DNA from 2 places in the Collinsella sp. CLA-ER-H7 genome. Region 1 is predicted to be linked to the other one. Evidence: riboswitches for the same ligand, from Rfam matches in the RefSeq annotation. Region 1 holds a riboswitch; the other holds the start of a gene.

Region 1 (4,295 bases):
TCCATGTATTCGTCCACATCGAGCGGAATCGAGATGATGCCGGGGCCGTTGAGCTCGTGACTGATCACGCCCGAACACACCGTGTAACCGTTAAGGCCCATAGCCAGGTTGAACAGCGTCGCACGGTCGCGTACGCGGATATTCTTGCGACGCTCAAAGGTCGAGGTCAGCTCCTCGGAATAGTAAAACGAGTTGTAGCTGCCCTGCTCATAGGACAAAAACGGATAGTCCTCGAGATCCTCGAGTGTCACGCTGGCGTGGTCCGCCAGTGGATGGTCGGCACATACAAAGACATGCGGCGCGGCGCAGAAGAGCCCTTCGAACACAAGCTCGTTGGCCGCCAGCATGCGCTCGATGACCTCGCGATTGTGCTCCGACAGATACAGGATGCCGAGCTCGCTTTTCATATGCGCGACGTCCTCGATAATCTCGTGGGTCTGTTCCTCGCGCAGGGTAAAGTCGTAGCGCGCGGCATCGAACTCACGGATCACATCGACAAACGCATTAACGGCAAAGGAATAATGCTGGCAGCTCACACTAAAGTGCGGCACCTGCTCGGACGCGCCCTTGTACTTGCCTTCGAGCAGATCGGCCTGGTCGAGCACCTGTCGTGCGTAGCCCAAGAAGGTCTCGCCCTCCTCGGACACAATGACGCCCTTGTTGGTGCGCTCAAAGATGTGCACGCCCATCTCGTTTTCGAGATCGCGAATCGATGCGGTAATCGAAGGCTGCGACACAAAGAGCCGGCGCGAGGCCTCGGTGATGCTACCGCATTCGGCAACTTTGACGACATATCTGAGCTGCTGGAGCTTCATAGCCTTCTCCCTAGACGTTCATGATGCCAAGACCCGCCGCGTCCATCTGGCGCATAAACGGCGGCATCTCCCCCGTCGCGGCGCAGGCGGCAATCTGATGCAGAGCCCCGGCGACCGCATCATCTGCCGCGGCGCCGATATGCCAGCGCGCGGCAGCCGTGACGGCCTCATTGGCATTGGCGACTGCAACGGAGTTGGGAACGGCATCGATCATGGGCAGATCGTTATCGGAATCGCCAAATACGGCCACCTCGTCGGGCGTCAGGCCCAAGGCGCGCGCCAGCTCCAGCGCAGCGCAGCCCTTGTCCCAACCATCCGGAAGGATGTCGAACAGGCGCACTCGGTTGTTGGGAAACACAAGCGAGAGTTCCGGCACCTCAACGGCAACGCGCTCGCGTAGCTCCGCGAGCTCCTCACGCGAACGGGCACTCCAGATATTCGCCTTAAACACCGGCGCGCCATCGACGACGGGACGACACGGGGCCTCTTCGCCTTTGAGCCACGCATTGCCGCCCGACTCCATAGCGCGACGCACACGCTCGGGATTGCTCGTCACGCAATAGGCATCGTTGCCCCAAAAGTCATCGCCCAGGCTGTAGACTTTTAGAAATGTATCGTCGGTCTCTTGCTCCAGATAGTCAGCCAAACGCATCAGAGCATCGTTGTCGATTGCGCGCGAAGCGACTACTTCGCCGTCGACAAACATCACCTGGCCGTTACAGAACGCACCGGTCGAAAAACACTCGGAACGGTTTTTGAACATCCAGCCCATCGCGGACGGCTGACGACCCGAAACCGGCCCAAAGTGCAGACCCGCCGCCTGCATGGCATGAATACCCTCAATGGCGTAGTCGCTGGCGCCGTCATGCCCGGCTGGAATCAGTGTATCGTCCATATCGGTCAGCACAAGTTTAATCATAAGGCCCCCATTCGTATCGGTCCTACCTATTGTAACGACCTGCCAAAATAAACCTGTCCCTTTTTGGCAGGTGCGCTAGTATAGGGAACAACAGATTCGATGCGGGAGTGCCGGCGGTGCAAACCACAAGGCTGAGAGGGCATGGGGCCCAATCCTTTGAACCTGTCAGTTAATGCTGGCGTAGGGAGCATGCCGCCTTTACAGGGGCGCTGTCTATGCACAGCGCCCCTTTTCTATGCCAAGGAGGCATGTGCAGTGATTGATTCGGAACAGCTTAAGCAACATATGGTCAAGGCCGTAGAGGAAATTCGCGCCACCAATCCGATGGCCGGCTCCATCACCAACACGGTGACGATCGACTTTGTCGCCAACGCACAGCTCGCCGTGGGCGGATCGGCCGCCATGGTCTATCTGCCCGACGAGGGCGAAGCGCTCGTTGCCGGCGGCGGCGCCATCTATCTCAACATGGGCACGCTCTTCCCTATCTACGAGCAGACGATTCCCCGCGCGGCGAAGGCGGCACACGACGCCGGCAAGCCCTGGGTGCTCGATCCGGTGGGCCTGGGTATCGGCAGCCTGCGCACCCAGCTGGTAAACGAGCTCAAGCAGTACAAGCCCGCCATCGTGCGCGGCAACGCCTCCGAGATTATCGCGCTCGCCGGCCTGTGGGGTCTTGAGGGCGAGACGGCCGATCTGAGCCGCGTGCGCGGTGTCGATACCACCGACACGGTCGACGCCGCCCGTGGTGCCGCCGTGGAGCTCGCCCGCTACACCGGCGGCGCCGTAGTGGTCTCGGGCGAAGTCGACCTGATTACCGACGGCACGACCGTGGCCAAGTCCCACGGCGGCAGCCCGCTCATGTCCAAGATCACCGGCTGCGGCTGCTCGCAGGGCGGCGTGCTGGCCGTGTACGCCTGCGCCGCCGACCCGTTTACGGCAGCCGTCTGCGGCACCGCCGTCTACAACGTGGCCGGCACGCGTGCCGCCGCTGTCGCCGACGCCCCGGCAAGCTTTAAGGTCGCCTTTATCGATGAGCTCTACCGCGCGACCGCCCAGGACATCGCCGATAACCAACTCGAGCTCGAGGAGGCATAAGCCATGTCCGAGCCCGTAACCAATGCCGGCATGAACACGCTCGTCGCCGTGGCCATCGCCCCGTGCGGCACCGGCGACGAGCTGTCCGCCGAGGTCGCTGAGGTCGTGCGCGTCATACGCGAGAGCGGCCTTCCCAACCGCACCACCTCGATGTTCACCGAGATCGAGGGCGACTGGGACGAGGTCATGCAGGTCGTGCGCGACGCAACCTTTGTGTTGGCGAGCAAGGGCATCCGCACCGAAGTCGTGCTCAAAGCCGATATCCGGCCCGGATTTACCGACACCATGACCGGCAAGCTCGAGCGCATGGAAGCACAGATCAAGAAGCAGGAGGAAACACGATGAGCATCCGCGACAACCTTGATATCTCGGCCTATCTGGTACTCGGCCCCGAAAACACGCTCGGGCGCCCCGTGGGCGATGTGGTGGCCCAGGCGCTCGACGCCGGCTTTACCTGCATCCAGGTGCGCTCCAAGGTGGCAAGCGCCCGCGAGATCATTGCGCTGACCGGCGACGCCGCGCAGGCAATCGCTCAGGCCGGCAAGACCGGTCAGGTCGCCTTGCTGATCGACGACCGTCTGGACTGTGTGCTTGCCGCACGCGAGCAGGGTATTGCTGTCGACGGCGTGCACGTGGGCCAAAGCGATATTCCCGTCGAGGTCTGTCGCAAGTTGCTGGGCCCCGACGCCATCGTGGGCCTTTCGGCCCGTTGCGAGGAGATGCTCGAGTACGTCAAGACCGCCGACATGAGCCTAGTCGACTACCTGGGCATCGGCCCACTCCACGAGACCGAGACCAAGCGCGACTGCGGACGCGCGGCCGACGGCTCTATCATCACCAAGAGCTTTGAGGACCTGGCCGCACTCCACGCGGCAAGCCCCGTGCCCATCGTGGTGGGCGGCGGCGTCAAGACGGCCGACCTGCCGCAGCTCAAGGCCACCGGCGTCGACGGCTTCTTTGTGGTGAGTGCCGTCTGCAGCGCCGATGACCCCTACGCCGCGGCCAAGGAGCTCGTCGACACTTGGCAGCAGGCATAGGCATAAGCCGAGCAGCTGATCCGCAGCCTCACATCTTCAGCAATGGAAAGCGCATCCCAGTTTGGACCTCCATTCCGGGATGCGCTTTCCGCCGAGATGGCGGCAGCGGCCTCTACCCTGCCAGATATGTCTCCAGTGCCGGCAAGGTCGCCTCAGCATCGCGACGACCAATCTGATAGATGCGCTCGAGCTCATCGGGCTCCCGGCACAGCGACGGCACTTTCACCGATTCGCTCGGACGCACCACAAAGATATCGCCGGCGGCCTCACGACGTGCCAAATCATCGAGCTTGGCATTGTAGACCTCATGCCGATGCTCGAGCGCTGCGACAAACTCCGGATAGTGATGGAACACGCGACGCAGCATGGGCATCACGCTGTTGGGCTGCTTCACAAAGCCCGCCGGCTGCGTGAGCACCACGATATTGC
Region 2 (4,295 bases), on a different contig from region 1:
ATGTTCCTGGACATCCTCAAGGAGCAGTACGGCGTCGAGGAGGAGGACTTCCTCTCCGCCGAGATCGAGGTCGTGCCCGCCGGCCCCGCCCGCGACATGGGCCTCGACCGTTCCATGATTCTGGGCTATGGTCACGACGACCGCGTCTGCGCTTACCCCTCCATGCTCGCCCAGATCAATGTGGCCAATGTCGAGCGCACGAGCATCACGCTCATCGTCGACAAGGAGGAGATCGGCTCCGTGGGTGCCACCGGTATGACGAGCCGCTTCTTCGAGAACACCGTCGCCGAGATCATGACGCTCGCCGGCGAGGATAGCCCGCTGGCCCTGCGCCGCGCACTCGCCCGCAGCCGCATGCTCTCCTCCGACGTGTCCGCCGGCTTCGACCCGGGCTATGCCGGCAAGTTCGAGACCAAGAACGCCGCCTTTATGGGTCGCGGCCTGTGCTTTAACAAGTACACGGGCAGCCGCGGCAAGGGTGGCTCGAACGACGCCGACGCCGAATACGTGGCCCTCGTCCGCGACATCATGGACGAGGCAGGCGTGGACTTCCAGACCTGCGAGCTCGGCCGCGTCAACGCGGGCGGCGGCGGCACCATCGCCTACATCATGGCCAAGTACGGCATGAACGTCATCGACTCCGGCGTTGCCGTCCTGTCCATGCACGCCCTGTGGGAGGTCGCCAACAAGGCCGACATCTACGAGGCCTACCGCGGCTACAAGGCCTTCATCGAGCGAGCCTAACCAACCCTTCATCAGTTGCGGTGAAATACGGACTAAACTGGCCCATAAACGGCCAAAACAGACCGTATTCCACCGCAACTTCCTTTTTGGCAGAGGAGAGTTCATGCTGCAGGTCATCATTTCGCCCGCCAAGCAGATGCACGCGGCCCAAGATGCTTTTGAAGTCCTGGGCATCCCGCCCTTTGTGCGCGAGACGGCTCGCCTCCACCGCGCACTGCTAGATATCGAGCGGAATGAAGGCAGCGGCGGCCTGCAGGCGCTGTGGAACGTGAGTGACAAACTGCTGGGACCTTGCCTCAACACCCTGCATGAGTTCGGGCCCATCCTGAAAAGCGGCGATCTCGACAATCCCGCACTCGCCCGTCACCTCTCCCCTGCCATCATGTCCTATCACGGCATTCAGTACCAAAGCATGGCGCCCGAGGTGATGGATTCCGCGCAGCTCACATGGCTGCAAGACCATCTATGGATCCTCTCCGGCCTCTACGGGTGCGTTCGTCCCTTCCATGCCGTCAAACCGTATCGGTTGGAAATGGGCGCGAAGCTCGCCGTTGACGATGCCCGAGACCTCTACGCGTTTTGGAACGACAAGCTCGCGCGGGCTATCGCCCCGACAGGCTCAAACACCACGATCGTCAACCTCGCCAGCGTAGAGTATGCCAAAGCCGTTCTGCCCCACCTCGCGGGCGACGCCACGGCCGTCACATGCCTCTTTGGCGAGGGTGTCCGCAACGGGAAGCCCATCCAACGGTCGACCGCCAGCAAAAAGGCGCGCGGCTCCATGGTGCGGTGGATGGCAGAAAACAAGCTCGAGGATGCAAGCGAACTTACCGCATTCAACATCGGCTATCGGCACATCCCTGAGCTTTCAGACAAAAACACCCTGGTTTTCATGAACGCGCAGGCACTATAGGCCCGCCGTTTCCAAACACCCCGTTACTCCGCCAAGCCATCGGCCTTTGCAATCTCGCTCGTCGAGCCATCTTGGTAGGTAATCTTAACGTGCTCCACCTCGGATACCGCAGCGCCCGCCGGGGGCTCCAAGCGCCATTCCGTCAGCGCAATGTCCATGGTCGTGGGCACGTCCTCTTGATCTTTGAGCTTCACCGTCAGCGTTTTGAGCGTCGCATCAAACGTCACGCGTTCGATTTCTTCGCCCGGAATAGACCCGCCGCTCAGCTGCAGCTGCACAAACTCGTCGCGCGGATACCAATAGTCGCCCGGTGCGGCAACCGTGTTGCCACCAGAAACTTTCATGGTCATAATCGGCAGGCCCTCGTCGGCTTCAAACCCCCAGGTGGCGCCGCCAGGACCGCCGAACGTCCAAATACAAAAGGCAATCACCAGCACGGCAAGCACCGCAAAACCAATCGCAACAAGGCCATGGTGCGCACGGCTTTCCTCGGCCGATACGTCCCATTGCGTCTCTCGATATAGATGCTTGTCTTCCATGTTCGCCTCCCCACAGGCACGCTCGTTGGCCCAATCGTACCCATTCAGGCTATACTTGAGCCCATTACATAAACGGGGAGCTTGCAGTACAAGACGGCAGGCTGAGACTGGGCGCGCCCGCCCTGACCCGCAAACCTGATATGGGTAATGCCAACGAAGGGAGCCGTGCCAATGAGCACACAGACCGAGCCCAAGCTCGTCACGCAAATCGACTTCGCCCGTGCCGGGCAGATCACGCCGCAGATGAAGGAAGTCGCCGAGCGCGAGCATCGCGACCCCGAGTACATCCGCGAGCGCGTAGCCGACGGCCGTATCGCCATTCCCGCCAACATCGTGCACATCAAAAAAGGCATGCGCGCCTTTGGCGTCGGTGAAGGCCTGTCCACCAAGGTCAACGTGAACTTGGGCATCTCGGGCGACAAGGCCGATGCCGCCGAGGAATGGAAGAAGGTCAAGATCGCCGAGGACTACGGCGCCGACGCCATCATGGACCTCTCCAACTCGGGCAAGACGCGCCAGTTCCGCCAGCAGCTCATCGACGAGACGCCGCTCATGGTGGGCACCGTCCCCATGTACGACGCCATCGGCTACATGGAAAAGCCGCTGGTCAAGCTCACCAAGGACGACCTGTTCGAGGTCGTGCGCGCGCACGCCGAGGACGGCGTGGACTTTATGACCATCCACTGCGGCATCAACAAGTCGGTCACCAAGACTTTTAAGGAGACCGGCCGCCTGATGAACATCGTGAGCCGCGGCGGTTCACTGCTGTTTGGCTGGATGGAGGTCACCGGTAACGAGAACCCGTTCTATGAGTTCTACGACGAGTTGCTCGAGATTTGCCACGAGTACGACGTGACGATTTCGCTCGGCGACTCCTGCCGCCCGGGCTGCCTCTACGACTCCAACGACGCCACCGAGACCGCTGAGATGATCGAGCTGGGCAAGCTGTGCAAGCGCGCTTGGGCCGCCGGCGTCCAGGTCATGGTCGAGGGCCCGGGTCACATGGCGCTCGACGAGATCGCCGCCAACATGAAACTGCAGAAGCGCCTGTGCCACAACGCCCCGTTCTATGTGCTCGGACCGCTGGTGACCGATATCGGCGTGGGTTACGACCACATCACCGCCGCCATCGGCGGCGCCATCTCCGCCAGCTCCGGTGCCGACTTCCTGTGCTACGTGACACCGGCCGAGCACCTATGCCTGCCTAACGCCCAGGATGTGCTCGACGGCCTCATGGCCACCAAGATCGCCGCACACGCCGCCGACATCGCCAAAAAGGTGCCCCACGCCCGCGACATGGACGACAAGATGGGCCAGGCACGCCGCAAGCTCGACTGGGACGCCATGTGGAAGTGCGCGCTCGACCCGGTTACGGGCAAGAAGCGCTACGAGGAGTCCCCCGCCGCCACCGAGGGCACTTGCACCATGTGTGGCAAGATGTGCGCCGTCCGAACCGTCAACAAGATCTTCGAGGGCACCACGATCGACCTTGGCATGGAGGACTAGCCCTGTCGCCGCGGCCGCTTCTGGCGGCGAGCCGGTGCCTGTCAATTGTTGACGTGTGAACATTTGCTTGCATTTGCGTAAAGATTGCATCGCCCGCCCGGGTTCGACATAGAGTCGGCCCGGGCATCTTTATAATGCTGGCTTATAGACCCATTTGATTCCGACCGAACAAGGGAGCGAACATGGATCGCAGTAAGGTACCTGCCGTTCTATCCATCGCAGGATCCGATTCCAGCGGTGGCGCCGGCATTCAGGCCGACATCAAGACCATCACGGCGCACCGCCTGTATGCCGAGACGGCCATCACCGCCATCACCGCACAGAACACCCTGGGCGTCACCGCCGTGCAGAACATCTCCCCGGATATTGTCGCGGCGCAGATCGATGCCGTTTTTGACGATATCCGCCCCAACGCCGTCAAGATTGGCATGGTTTCCTCTGCCGAGATTATCGATGTTATCGCTGACCGCCTGAGCGCTTGGAACGCGACAAACGTGGTAGTCGACCCCGTCATGGTAGCCACCTCGGGCGCACGGCTGATTGCCGAGGATGCCGCCGAGGCGCTCACCCGCCGTCTGTTCCCGCTGGCGACG

What was found. A riboswitch is a leader RNA that binds a small molecule or an ion and turns the genes downstream of it on or off. The one in region 1 is predicted to bind thiamine pyrophosphate.
Region 2: it holds a riboswitch for thiamine pyrophosphate, as region 1 does, so the genes downstream of both, thiC (phosphomethylpyrimidine synthase ThiC) here and thiM (hydroxyethylthiazole kinase) in region 1, are expected to answer to the same signal.

Annotation. Positions count from the first base shown of each region.
Region 1 covers NZ_JBBNLT010000002.1:137,133-141,427, reverse strand. The annotation lists gene AAAX75_RS02010 (LysR family transcriptional regulator) at 1-815, opposite strand, end outside; gene AAAX75_RS02005 (HAD family hydrolase) at 826-1,734, opposite strand; TPP riboswitch at 1,828-1,938, shown strand; gene thiM (hydroxyethylthiazole kinase) at 1,990-2,829, shown strand; gene AAAX75_RS01995 (thiamine-binding protein) at 2,833-3,174, shown strand; gene AAAX75_RS01990 (thiamine phosphate synthase) at 3,171-3,866, shown strand; gene AAAX75_RS01985 (patatin family protein) at 3,979-4,295, opposite strand, start outside.
Region 2 covers NZ_JBBNLT010000001.1:109,544-113,838, forward strand. The annotation lists gene AAAX75_RS00475 (aminopeptidase) at 1-744, shown strand, start outside; gene AAAX75_RS00480 (YaaA family protein) at 848-1,657, shown strand; gene AAAX75_RS00485 (hypothetical protein) at 1,681-2,196, opposite strand; TPP riboswitch at 2,260-2,375, shown strand; gene thiC (phosphomethylpyrimidine synthase ThiC) at 2,368-3,702, shown strand; gene thiD (bifunctional hydroxymethylpyrimidine kinase/phosphomethylpyrimidine kinase) at 3,885-4,295, shown strand, end outside.